3 regions of the Dyadobacter aurulentus genome follow, and region 2 is predicted to be linked to each of the others. Evidence: riboswitches for the same ligand, from Rfam matches in the RefSeq annotation. Region 2 holds a riboswitch; each other region holds the start of a gene.
The links. A riboswitch is a leader RNA that binds a small molecule or an ion and turns the genes downstream of it on or off. The one in region 2 is predicted to bind cobalamin.
Positions count from the first base shown of each region.

Region 1: another riboswitch for cobalamin. It lies ahead of FXO21_RS25740 (cytochrome c biogenesis protein CcdA); the one in region 2 lies ahead of FXO21_RS11865 (TonB-dependent receptor plug domain-containing protein).
Region 3: another riboswitch for cobalamin. It lies ahead of metE (5-methyltetrahydropteroyltriglutamate--homocysteine S-methyltransferase); the one in region 2 lies ahead of FXO21_RS11865 (TonB-dependent receptor plug domain-containing protein).

Region 1 covers NZ_VSRN01000001.1:6,215,986-6,219,264, forward strand. The annotation lists gene FXO21_RS25735 (TonB-dependent receptor) at 1-575, opposite strand, end outside; cobalamin riboswitch at 739-1,044, opposite strand; cobalamin riboswitch at 1,120-1,481, shown strand; gene FXO21_RS25740 (cytochrome c biogenesis protein CcdA) at 1,615-2,244, shown strand; gene FXO21_RS25745 (TonB-dependent receptor plug domain-containing protein) at 2,228-3,279, shown strand, end outside.
Region 2 covers NZ_VSRN01000001.1:2,857,297-2,860,575, reverse strand. The annotation lists gene prfA (peptide chain release factor 1) at 1-118, shown strand, start outside; gene FXO21_RS11875 (thioredoxin family protein) at 122-682, opposite strand; gene FXO21_RS11870 (DMT family transporter) at 747-1,682, opposite strand; cobalamin riboswitch at 1,745-1,942, shown strand; gene FXO21_RS11865 (TonB-dependent receptor plug domain-containing protein) at 1,996-3,279, shown strand, end outside.
Region 3 covers NZ_VSRN01000001.1:3,843,221-3,846,499, reverse strand. The annotation lists gene metE (5-methyltetrahydropteroyltriglutamate--homocysteine S-methyltransferase) at 1-1,761, opposite strand, end outside; cobalamin riboswitch at 1,940-2,187, opposite strand; gene FXO21_RS15995 (glucosamine-6-phosphate deaminase) at 2,347-3,084, opposite strand; gene fumC (class II fumarate hydratase) at 3,237-3,279, shown strand, end outside.

The DNA.
Region 1 (3,279 bases), 3.4 Mb from region 2:
GCAGTTGGCTTTTTCCTGACGATATTAATGATCCCTCCCAATGCAGAATGCCCGAACAGTGCCGAAGCAGGGCCTTTGAGAATTTCAATGCTTTCGACATTGGCCAGGTTCGTGCTCGGCGCGCTCGTGGAAATGTTGTGGCGCTCGTCGCGGACACCGTCCGTGAGCAATACAAAGTTGGAAAACCCGCGGATCGTGAAATGCTGAAATCCGCCGTAAGTGTTGTTGGCTCGCACACCGGTGGTGTTTTTCATCGCTTCACCGAGGTCATCCGCGCCGCGCTGCTCAATGGTTTTGACGCTGACACCCGAAGTGGAAACGGGCATATCCCGTATCGGAACGTCGATTTTGTTGATGGCAGAAAATGACTTCCGCCGTTCTTCCGAAATGATAACTTCGGACAAATCGCGTGCTTCGCCGTCCTTGTCCGGATCAGGCTTCACAGTGTTTTGCTGCGCATAACCAGCCGAAGTGAGCACGATAAGTCCGCCGAATACCGCAGTGCAGACGCCGATTTTTAATTGAATGGTCCGGTTGCTCCTGCCGTCAGTTCGCGGACCGCAGTTTTGTAGCATTTGCATACTTTTAACCTGATTTTAGGTGAGTTAAAAGCTCTTGCCAGAATTTTTAATGCAAGCGAAAGAAGACGAAGAAGGAAAGACCGGGCGAACTACACCCGAAAATCACGGCTCAAAAACCGGAAAAATCCAGACCAGACGAAGCTTCATTTCGCGGAAGCATTGTCAACAAAAAAAGGCAGGTCTCCTGACTTGTAACATTCACATCGTCCTTCCCGGGGCTTTTAATTTTGAATGATTGAGTGACTGAATGATTGACTGATAAAAAAATATTCGGTCATCGCAGTGGCGACCCGGTCTATAATTCAGTCATTCAGTCATTCGCTAATTCAATCATTAATTCCCCAGTGGACATCATTCTGATGTAAACTCTTTGCGTTACTTACAGTTGCGCGACAGCTCGTGATTTGCACACGATTCCCTATTAATTCACGTGGTTAGTAAAACCTTTTCCTGTTGGAAAATAAAGTAAAGAACTGTTTCAAGGCTGCAAAAGTAGAGGAATAAGTTAATTTTCATGTCAGTGTAAAACAAAAAACTCCATATTTGCGGCTCAATTGGTTCACGCGCTTTGCGTGATGAAAAGGGAATCCGGTGAAAATCCGGAGCAGTACCCGCTGCTGTAAGTTCATATTTTGTGTTGCAACATTTTGTGCCACTGGGAAGTAATTTTGAGTTAGTGATTAGTGAGTTAGTGAATTAATGAGTTAGTGAATTAGTGAATGACCGAATTAGTGAATGTTTTTGTATTAGACTTATAAAACCCTCACTCACTCACTCACTCACTCACTCACTCACTCACTCACTCACTCACTAATTCACTCACTCACTAATTCAATCAATCCCCCGGGAAGGCGTTGCAACTGGGCGAGCCAGAAGACCTGCCAGTCGATATATTATCCGGATTGCTTTCGGGAAGAAAGGCGATAGGACGATGGCGGTGGCTTCTTTTGGGCTGCTGCCCTGCGCCTGCATTGTTCCCAAAGTTTTTCGAGATAAGCGGTTTTTTACTTATCCAAGATTAATCGAAAAACGAATGGTCAACATCCTACTCATTGATTCCCTGCTTCTTGGCGTCCAGCATTCCTTTGAACCCGATCATATGGCGGCGGTTTCTGTATTGGCCAGCGAGGATGCCAAAAGTCCTTCCCAACGCTGGAAACTGATCTGGCGTTCGTCCCACTGGGCGCTCGGACATTCCTTTACGCTCATCCTGTTTGCTGTGCTGGTTTTGCTGCTGAGATCGACGCTTACCCTTGACATTTCGGAGAAAGTAGAGCTGCTCGTCGGGCCGCTGATGATCTGGCTGGGTGTGGTTGCGATCCGGCGGAACTTTGTGAAAGACAGAACTTTGCATTACCCTAACCCGCAGCAAAAATTCAGCCGCTCGTTTTGGGTAGGAATGGTCCACGGACTTGCGGGAACAGGCGGCGCATGTGCCGTGGCGCTGACCCTCGCCGCAAGCGATGCGTCTACGGCGGTCTGGATCATCATTTTGCAAAGTGTCGGAATTATTCTTTCCATGTCGGCTTACGGCTATTTTTTCGCCACTTCCATCCACCGTTTCGCGGGCAAGCGGGAAACATTTCTCAAAGTCGTCAACTACACCGTCGGCGCATTTTCAATCCTTATCGGAACAATCACTCTGTATGAATCCCTTGTATAAATTTTTACGCTTACCCGTTCATTTACTGCCCTTTATCAGCTACTTCCAGAGCAATGCACAAACTACCCCGACAGACAGTTCGAATGCGAACCTGCTCGATCCCATCGTAGTTACAGCCACGCGTTTTGACACAAACAAAGAGCGCATTGCCCAAAAAATCGACCTGATTTCCTCGGAAGATATGCGACTGACGCCCGCCCAGGACCTTACCGATATGGTTCGGAAATCGGCAGCCGTGGATGTGATCCAATATCCGAATTTGTCAAGCGGGATAGGAATCCGGGGTTTCCGGCCGCAGTTTTCCGGATTGAACCAAAGAACATTGTTACTGATCGATGGCCGCGCCGCCGGGGCGACCAACTTGTCCCAAATCAACCTGAATGGCGTTGAGCGGATCGAAGTCCTGAAAGGCCCTGCTTCCTCGCTTTATGGTTCGCAGGCAATGGGCGGGGTGATTAATGTGATTACCAAGCGGTCCAAAGGTGCAGCCAGCGGCAATGGCTTTGTAGAATATGGTAGTTTTAAAACGATTCAGGCTGGCCTCAACACCGGTGGAAATCTGACCAAAAAGCTTGATTACGACCTTTCATTTACCTATTTGGAAAGATCAAAATATTACAGGATTGGCAGCAACAACTGGCTTAGAAATGCATTTGACTACACATCTTCCCAGAAAAATTACACTGCCCAGCCCATTGAAAAAGTGGACGAAACGGTTAATGATGGCGCAAAAAGGCCTTACACGCAGCTGCATTACTATTCGGGTGCACTGCGGCTGGGTTATCAGCTGAACAAACGTCTGCGACTCGATGTGCGTGGCGAAACATTTCAAGCAAAAGATGTCGAGTCACCCGGTGAAATTTCTTCCGGCAGCACAGAAGCGAGTACCAAGGATATTGGCCGGGCTGCGCTGGATATTGCACTTTCTGCGGAAATAGGCGCTCATACTGCAAGCGTGAAAGTGTTCGGGGCAGACGAACATACTTCTAATTATACCCTGAACGTTTCCGGCAAGCCCGTCGCGCCTTTCCGCTC
Region 2 (3,279 bases):
GATCGGCTACACAGTCTACAACCTTCCAGCAGTCATGGAGGGAGATATAGCAGAATTTATCGAAAGGTTGCGTATAGCGGAGAATACAGAGAAAATGCAGGAAGGAGAAACTGTTTAGAACTTACTTCGTCCGGTATTTCTCTTTATAAGTCTTCGCCTTATAATTTTCGAAGTCTTCCTTTTTATAAAAATCCTCGCCGAAGAATGTGATCACTTCGTGGAATTCTTTGGGTTTGAGGTAACCGGCGAGCGGCTGGATCATATTAAACTGATCGTCCAGAAAAACAGTGGTAGGAAAACTTGGCTGGTTATTTGTGAGCGCCAGTGCGATTTGATTGATGCCTTTCGCCCCCTGAGGCAGGAATTCGAATTTTTTATCTCCCAAAACAATAGTCTTCCTCTGCTCCGCATCCAGTTTTACAGCGTAATATTTTGCATTAACATACGCTACGACGGCCTTATTTTTGAAAGTCTCCCGGTCCATTACCTTGCACCAGCCGCACCAGTCGGTATATAAATCGATCATGACTTTTTTAGGCTCTTTTTTTACCTTTTCGAACGCTTCCTCGATCGTCAGCCAATGTATCTGGTCCTCGCTGCGTGTCACAGAATCGGACCGAAAGCCAGTAAGCGCCAATGTTACTGCTAAAAAAATAAAGATCCTTGGAATGAAGTTTTTCATACGATGTCATTTTGGTCTGTTCAACAAAACAGTTTAACAACTTATTGAAAGTGAGAAAATAAATTCAATTTTCCCCGGTAACCTTTTGTTTTTGCTTCGCGAAAGAAATCAAAATACCTCCCGCCACAATCAGCAGCATTCCTGTCAACACAGAAACCGACGGAAAAGATTCGCCCATCAAAAATCCGATTAAAACAGAAAACAGAATATTTGAATAACCAATAGCGGCGACTCTGCCAGCCTTGTCATGCGTAAAAGATTGTGTCAGCATTTTTTGCCCCAGCAATGCTGTAAGCCCCAAAGCAAGGAAACCCAGCCATTGAAACAAATTAACAGGCCACTTGAAGGTTCCAATCAGAAAATCCATGTTTTCCATAGGATAGTAAGTACCTACGAACATTGAAATAACAGGCATCACTATTCCACTTAACATAAAGGATAAAATGATCGCGCGGGTGTCATAAACAACCCCGAGCTGGCGAATCGACAAATAGGAAACGGCAGTAAGCAATGCATTACCGAGTCCCAGTGCATTGTCCCGAAGCGAGATCGACACGTCCGGCCGGAAAACAAAAAGAATTCCTGCAAAACCAATAAAAATGGCCAGCCACTCGCGCGAGTTCAAGGTTTCGCCCAGCAGAAGCCATGAAAACAATGCGAGGAAAATAGGGTAAGTATATTGATAAGTCGACGCGCGCCCTAGTCCCAGCGTTTGAATTGCATAAAAGAGCATATAAAGCGAAAGTGTGCCGACTATCCCCCGAAAGATCAGCAAACCCAGTTTTCCTCCCTGCTGCACTAACGGGCGTTTCCAAATGCTCGTTGCAATGAAGACCACGCCGACAATATTTCTGAAAAATACAAGCTGCACAATATGGAACTCCCGGCCCAGCCATTTGGAAATGGCGGATGTGAGTGCGAAGAAAAAAGCTGCCCCTAGCATCAGATAAATACCTTTCAGCGGGGCATCGGGAGTGTGAATTTCAGATAGCGAAGCCAACAAATTGAATTTTGCGCAAAGATAAGGGATAAGATGGTCGGTAGTTAAATCAATGCAAATGGCTAACTTTGCGCGCGTTTGGTGCCCGCTGCAATTTCAAATTGCGCTTGTGGCTTAATAGGGAATTTCGTTCAAACCGGAAGCTGTCCCCGCAACTGTAAGTCTGATCCATTGACCTGATCTTCAAGCCACTGTAAAAAAACGGGAAGGCGCAGGAACAAAAGACGAGCCAGGAGACCTGCCATAACCATTAGTTCTGAATGCTTTCGGAGGAGAGGCAAAAGACTATCAACCAGCTGAGGAAGTATCTAAATTGACTATTAACCAGACTTTTGCATTGTTTGTTGGCTTGACGGCGGGTATTTTATTATCCGGAAATAGTAGTCATGCACAAACAGATTCCATTGCGCTAATGCCGGTCAATATCAGAGGTTTCGTTCCGGAAAAATTCATGAGCGGCCTGAAAATACAGCAGATAGACTCTGCGACACTTTATACATATAAATTCCAGAACATAGCCGACCTGTTATCCGTTTTCACACCCATTGCATTCAACAAATATGGTCCGGGCCAGCTGACCACCGCATTTTTCAGGGGAACTTCTGCCAACCATACTGCCGTGCTTTGGAATGGATTAAATATCAATTCGCCTACTTTGGGGCAAACCGATTTTTCCACGATCCCTGTCGCCGGATTCGATGCATTGTCGGTACAGTTTGGATCTGCGGCCAGCATAGTTGGTACTGACGCGGTGGGGGGAAGTATTTTGCTCAGCAGCGAACATCAAAATAAAACAACTGAAGTATCGATAGCCGGTCAGCTCGAGAGTTTTGACAATTATCAGATGCAATTTGTGGGCAGATACCATTCGACGCTAAATAAACAATGGAGTATGTCGGCCAAAACAAGCGGCTACTGGAATCGTTTGAACAATCATTTTCCTCATTCGCAAAGGAGGGATTATGCGTTGCTGCCTGCCGAAGCTTCGCAAAGAGGGTTGATCCAGGACATTTTTCTGACCTCAAAAAAGGACCAGGAAATTTCCGCACACGTTTGGCTGACGAGCAACAGACTAACTACTTCACCCGACAATCTGGCCGGGCGGGAACTTACCCTCACCGAAGCTTACCGGACCATGCTACGATACCGCGCCCGCGACCTTACACTTCGCACGGCCTGGGTAAGAGATGTGATTGATTATGCCAAAGGTGATTTTGACAATCCGGATCACGCGGTTACGGATAAATTTTCCTCCCGCGCGGAACATGATTTCAGCTGGAATATGCAGACTCCCGGGAGCGGCATTTACGTGAAAGCCGGCGCTGAATGGACGCATTACCGCACAAGTGTGCCGGGTTATGAAAAACGTCTCATTACTGAAAACCGCGCTGACCTTTTTCTGCTCACCCGCTGGCAGGTAAATCAGCGGCTGGTGGCTTCCCTGAATCTGAGACAAGCATTGATAACCGGCTTCAATCCTCCATTCACTCCATCGTTAGGTGGTGAATATCAGTTGGTTCAGGAACATCATTATCAGCTGAAACTCAAAAGCGCGCTCTCAAGAAGCTATCGGGTACCAACTATGAATGAACGTTAC
Region 3 (3,279 bases), 990 kb from region 2:
ATCTTTCCTCGGCTGATCGTCGCGTACGAAAGACCACTGCAAAATGGTAACCGGGCCAGTCAGCATTCCTTTTACCAGTTTTTGAGAATTCGCCTGCGCAAATGCCGACCACTTCACGGTCATCGGCTCCGGTCTTTCCACATCACCATAAATCACCGGCGGCTTCACGCAGCGGCTTCCGTAACTCTGTACCCAGCCATTTTGGGTAAAAGCGAACCCGGAAAGGCGCTCGCCGAAATACTCGACCATATCATTCCGTTCAAATTCTCCGTGAACAAGCACATCAATGCCCAATTCTTCCTGCCAGCGCAGTGAGCTCACGATTTCCTCCCGAATGCGGACTTCGTATTGTTCCAATGTTAATTCGTTCTTTTTCAGGTTGGCACGAAGCAGGCGGACTTCGTCGGTTTGAGGAAATGATCCGATTGTAGTGGAAGGGAACAATGGGAGTTTCAGTTTTTCTAACTGGATCTGCTGTCTTATTTCGAAGTTATTTTGCCTGTTGAGATCAGCTTCCTTCACTGCTGTCAGCCGGGTCTTCACGTGCGGCTTGTGAATGAGCGGCGACTCCCTCCTGCTTTCTATTGCATTCTGGTTTTCGATAAAAGCATCGTCCAAAAGCAAGTCAGTACCCGCTAATCGGCATATTTCCACCACTTCTGCCAGTTTTTGTTTGGCAAATGACATCCAGTTTTTAATCTCCGGCGTCAATATAATTTCGTCCTGTTCGAAGTCAAGGTCACAGGGACTATGCAGTAAAGATGATGATGGCGCGATCATCAGCCGATCTTCTCCAAGTACATGGATGGCCTGGGAAATGAAGTCCAGCGATTTACGATAGTTGTTTTTCCAGATATTCCGTCCATCGACTACGCCCAGCGAAAGTTGGCGGGTTGAATGGGCAAAGTCTTCATGCTTCAACAATGCAGAAAGCGAGCTTTCGCCCCTGGTCAGGTCAATATGCAGCGCATCGACGGGCAGCTTGGCAGCGGTAGGCAGGTTATCTTCCAGTGCGCCGAAATAAGTCGCGACGAGGATCTTCAATTTCGGCACCGACTTCCTGATCGTCGCATAAGCAATTTCATATGCATGTTTTTGCTTCTCGGTCAAATCCAGTACCAATGCAGGTTCGTCTAGCTGTACCCATTGTGCGCCGCGGGAGTATAGTTCTTTTAATATAGATGTGTATACCGGCAGCAGGTTTTCCAGTAGATCAATTTTTTCAAAACCTTCCTCTTTTTCTTTTCCCAGCAAAAGATAAGTAACCGGCCCGAGCAGCACAGGCTTGGTTAAAATGCCTTTTTGCAATGCATCTTCAAATTCCAGGAATACCTTTTCCGAATATATCCTAAACTGCTGATTTTTAACAAATTCAGGAACCAGATAGTGATAATTGGTATCAAACCATTTTGTCATTTCCATCGCATTCAGATCCAGTCCGCCACGCTGGTAGCCACGCGCCATTGCGTAATAGAGATCAAGTTCCTTGTTGGATTTTCCATCTATTAACTGGTGATATCGTTCCGGAATTGCGCCCACTGTGAGCGACATGTCGAGTACCTGATCGTAGAGGGAGAAATCATTGGAAGGGATCAGCCCGATTCCGGCTGCTCTTTGAGTCTCCCAGTTTTCGTGGCGGATTTTGCGGGCTACTTTCTGCAGCTCTTCCCGGTCAATTTTGCCTGACCAGAACTTTTCGCTGGCTCTTTTCAGCTCGCGGCGGCTCCCGATGCGCGGGTAGCCCAGATTGTGTGACAACATAATACTAGTGTTAAAGAGTTAGTAAAAACCCTTTGAAAACACCCCCCATCCTGCTCCTGAGATCAGTACGTAACATAGGCGAAGGTAAACCCGGACTGGCTGACAGCGATTGCGCCGGATCATTTTCGATAATATGCATGGTAAATCAATGCCTGACCAGCCTCCGATCGTGAGAGAATAGCCATTGAGAGTAGCGGCAAGTCTCCTGGCTTATATCAATTTTCGCCGCCCTTCTCGTCGAAATGTTCTGGCTGTTAAGCTTTCTCATTTACAACAATGGGACACCTGGGCAAAAACCTGTTTCGGAAAAACCCGGAGCTGATATTTACAGTAGCACGACTGCCCGTGATTTGCACACGGTTCCTTTTTAGTTTGCTGGTATTGGATGAGGGTTCCAAAAGCAAAACCGCTACCCCGATTGACGGGCGTTCACAAAGAACAGCCCAAATTTAAATTGAAAATCCAGGCGTCGGAGAAACCGGGCTGATTTAAGTGAAATGGAGGAATATTCAATTTAGCGGCGGATATTTTATCTTTTTCAGCTGAAAATAATGGGCTTCAAAAGTGATTCTTGGCAGCCCATTATCATCGCTTTTCAATCTCACTCCCAGCCTCTTCATCCAATATGAACTCCGCATTGAAGTGATTTTGTAATACCGTAGCAGGAAATGCGGTTGTTACCGGGAATGCAAGTGCGCGGGCGATTACCGGTGCTTTGGCAGCTCCGGAGCCGATCAATATGGCCGTTTTTGATTCCAGAATGTGCCTGACACCGACCGTAATCCCTTTTGTAAGCGGCGTGGCTTTTTTGAAATATTTCTGCCCTACTTCCGCAGTCAGCGGGTCGAGCTCCGAAATGTGGGCGTAGGTGTCCCAGGGTGTACCAGGCTCATTCAAAGCCAGATGCCCGTTCATACCGATTCCAAGCACGATCAGGTCCAGGCCGCCCAGGGTTTCAACGATTTTATTAACCCGCACGCATTCTGCTTCGGGATCGATTGCCTTTCCGTCGAAAAAAACGATTTGATTTTCACGAAAGCCGATCGGCTTTAAAAAATCCCTGTCGAGCAGGTCGCGGCAGCTACCGTCATCATCGGCGCCAAGCCCGATCCATTCGTCCAGACCAATATAAATGCATTGCGAAAAGTCGACCGTTCCTTTCTGATTCGCAGCCGCCAGCGCCCGGAACATACCCAGCGGCGTACTTCCGGAAGGTAGACAAATTACCGCGTTCGGTTTTTTTGCAAGAAGCGTGATCACACGGTCGGCAGCCGCAAGGCTCATGGAATTGTAGTCGGGATAAATGCTGATTTTGGGCACCATTGAGTTCTAATCTTGATTTTTAAAGCATTCCAATCTAAACATTCTTTTCAAGGTGGTGAACATTTATCTTTAAAAAACACTAAAAACTAACCTGCCGAACCTAACTTTACCTTTCAATCGACAATTCATTTTTTACTACTTCTAAAAATAAAATGGAATACCGTATAGAAAAAGATACGATGGGCGAAGTGCAGG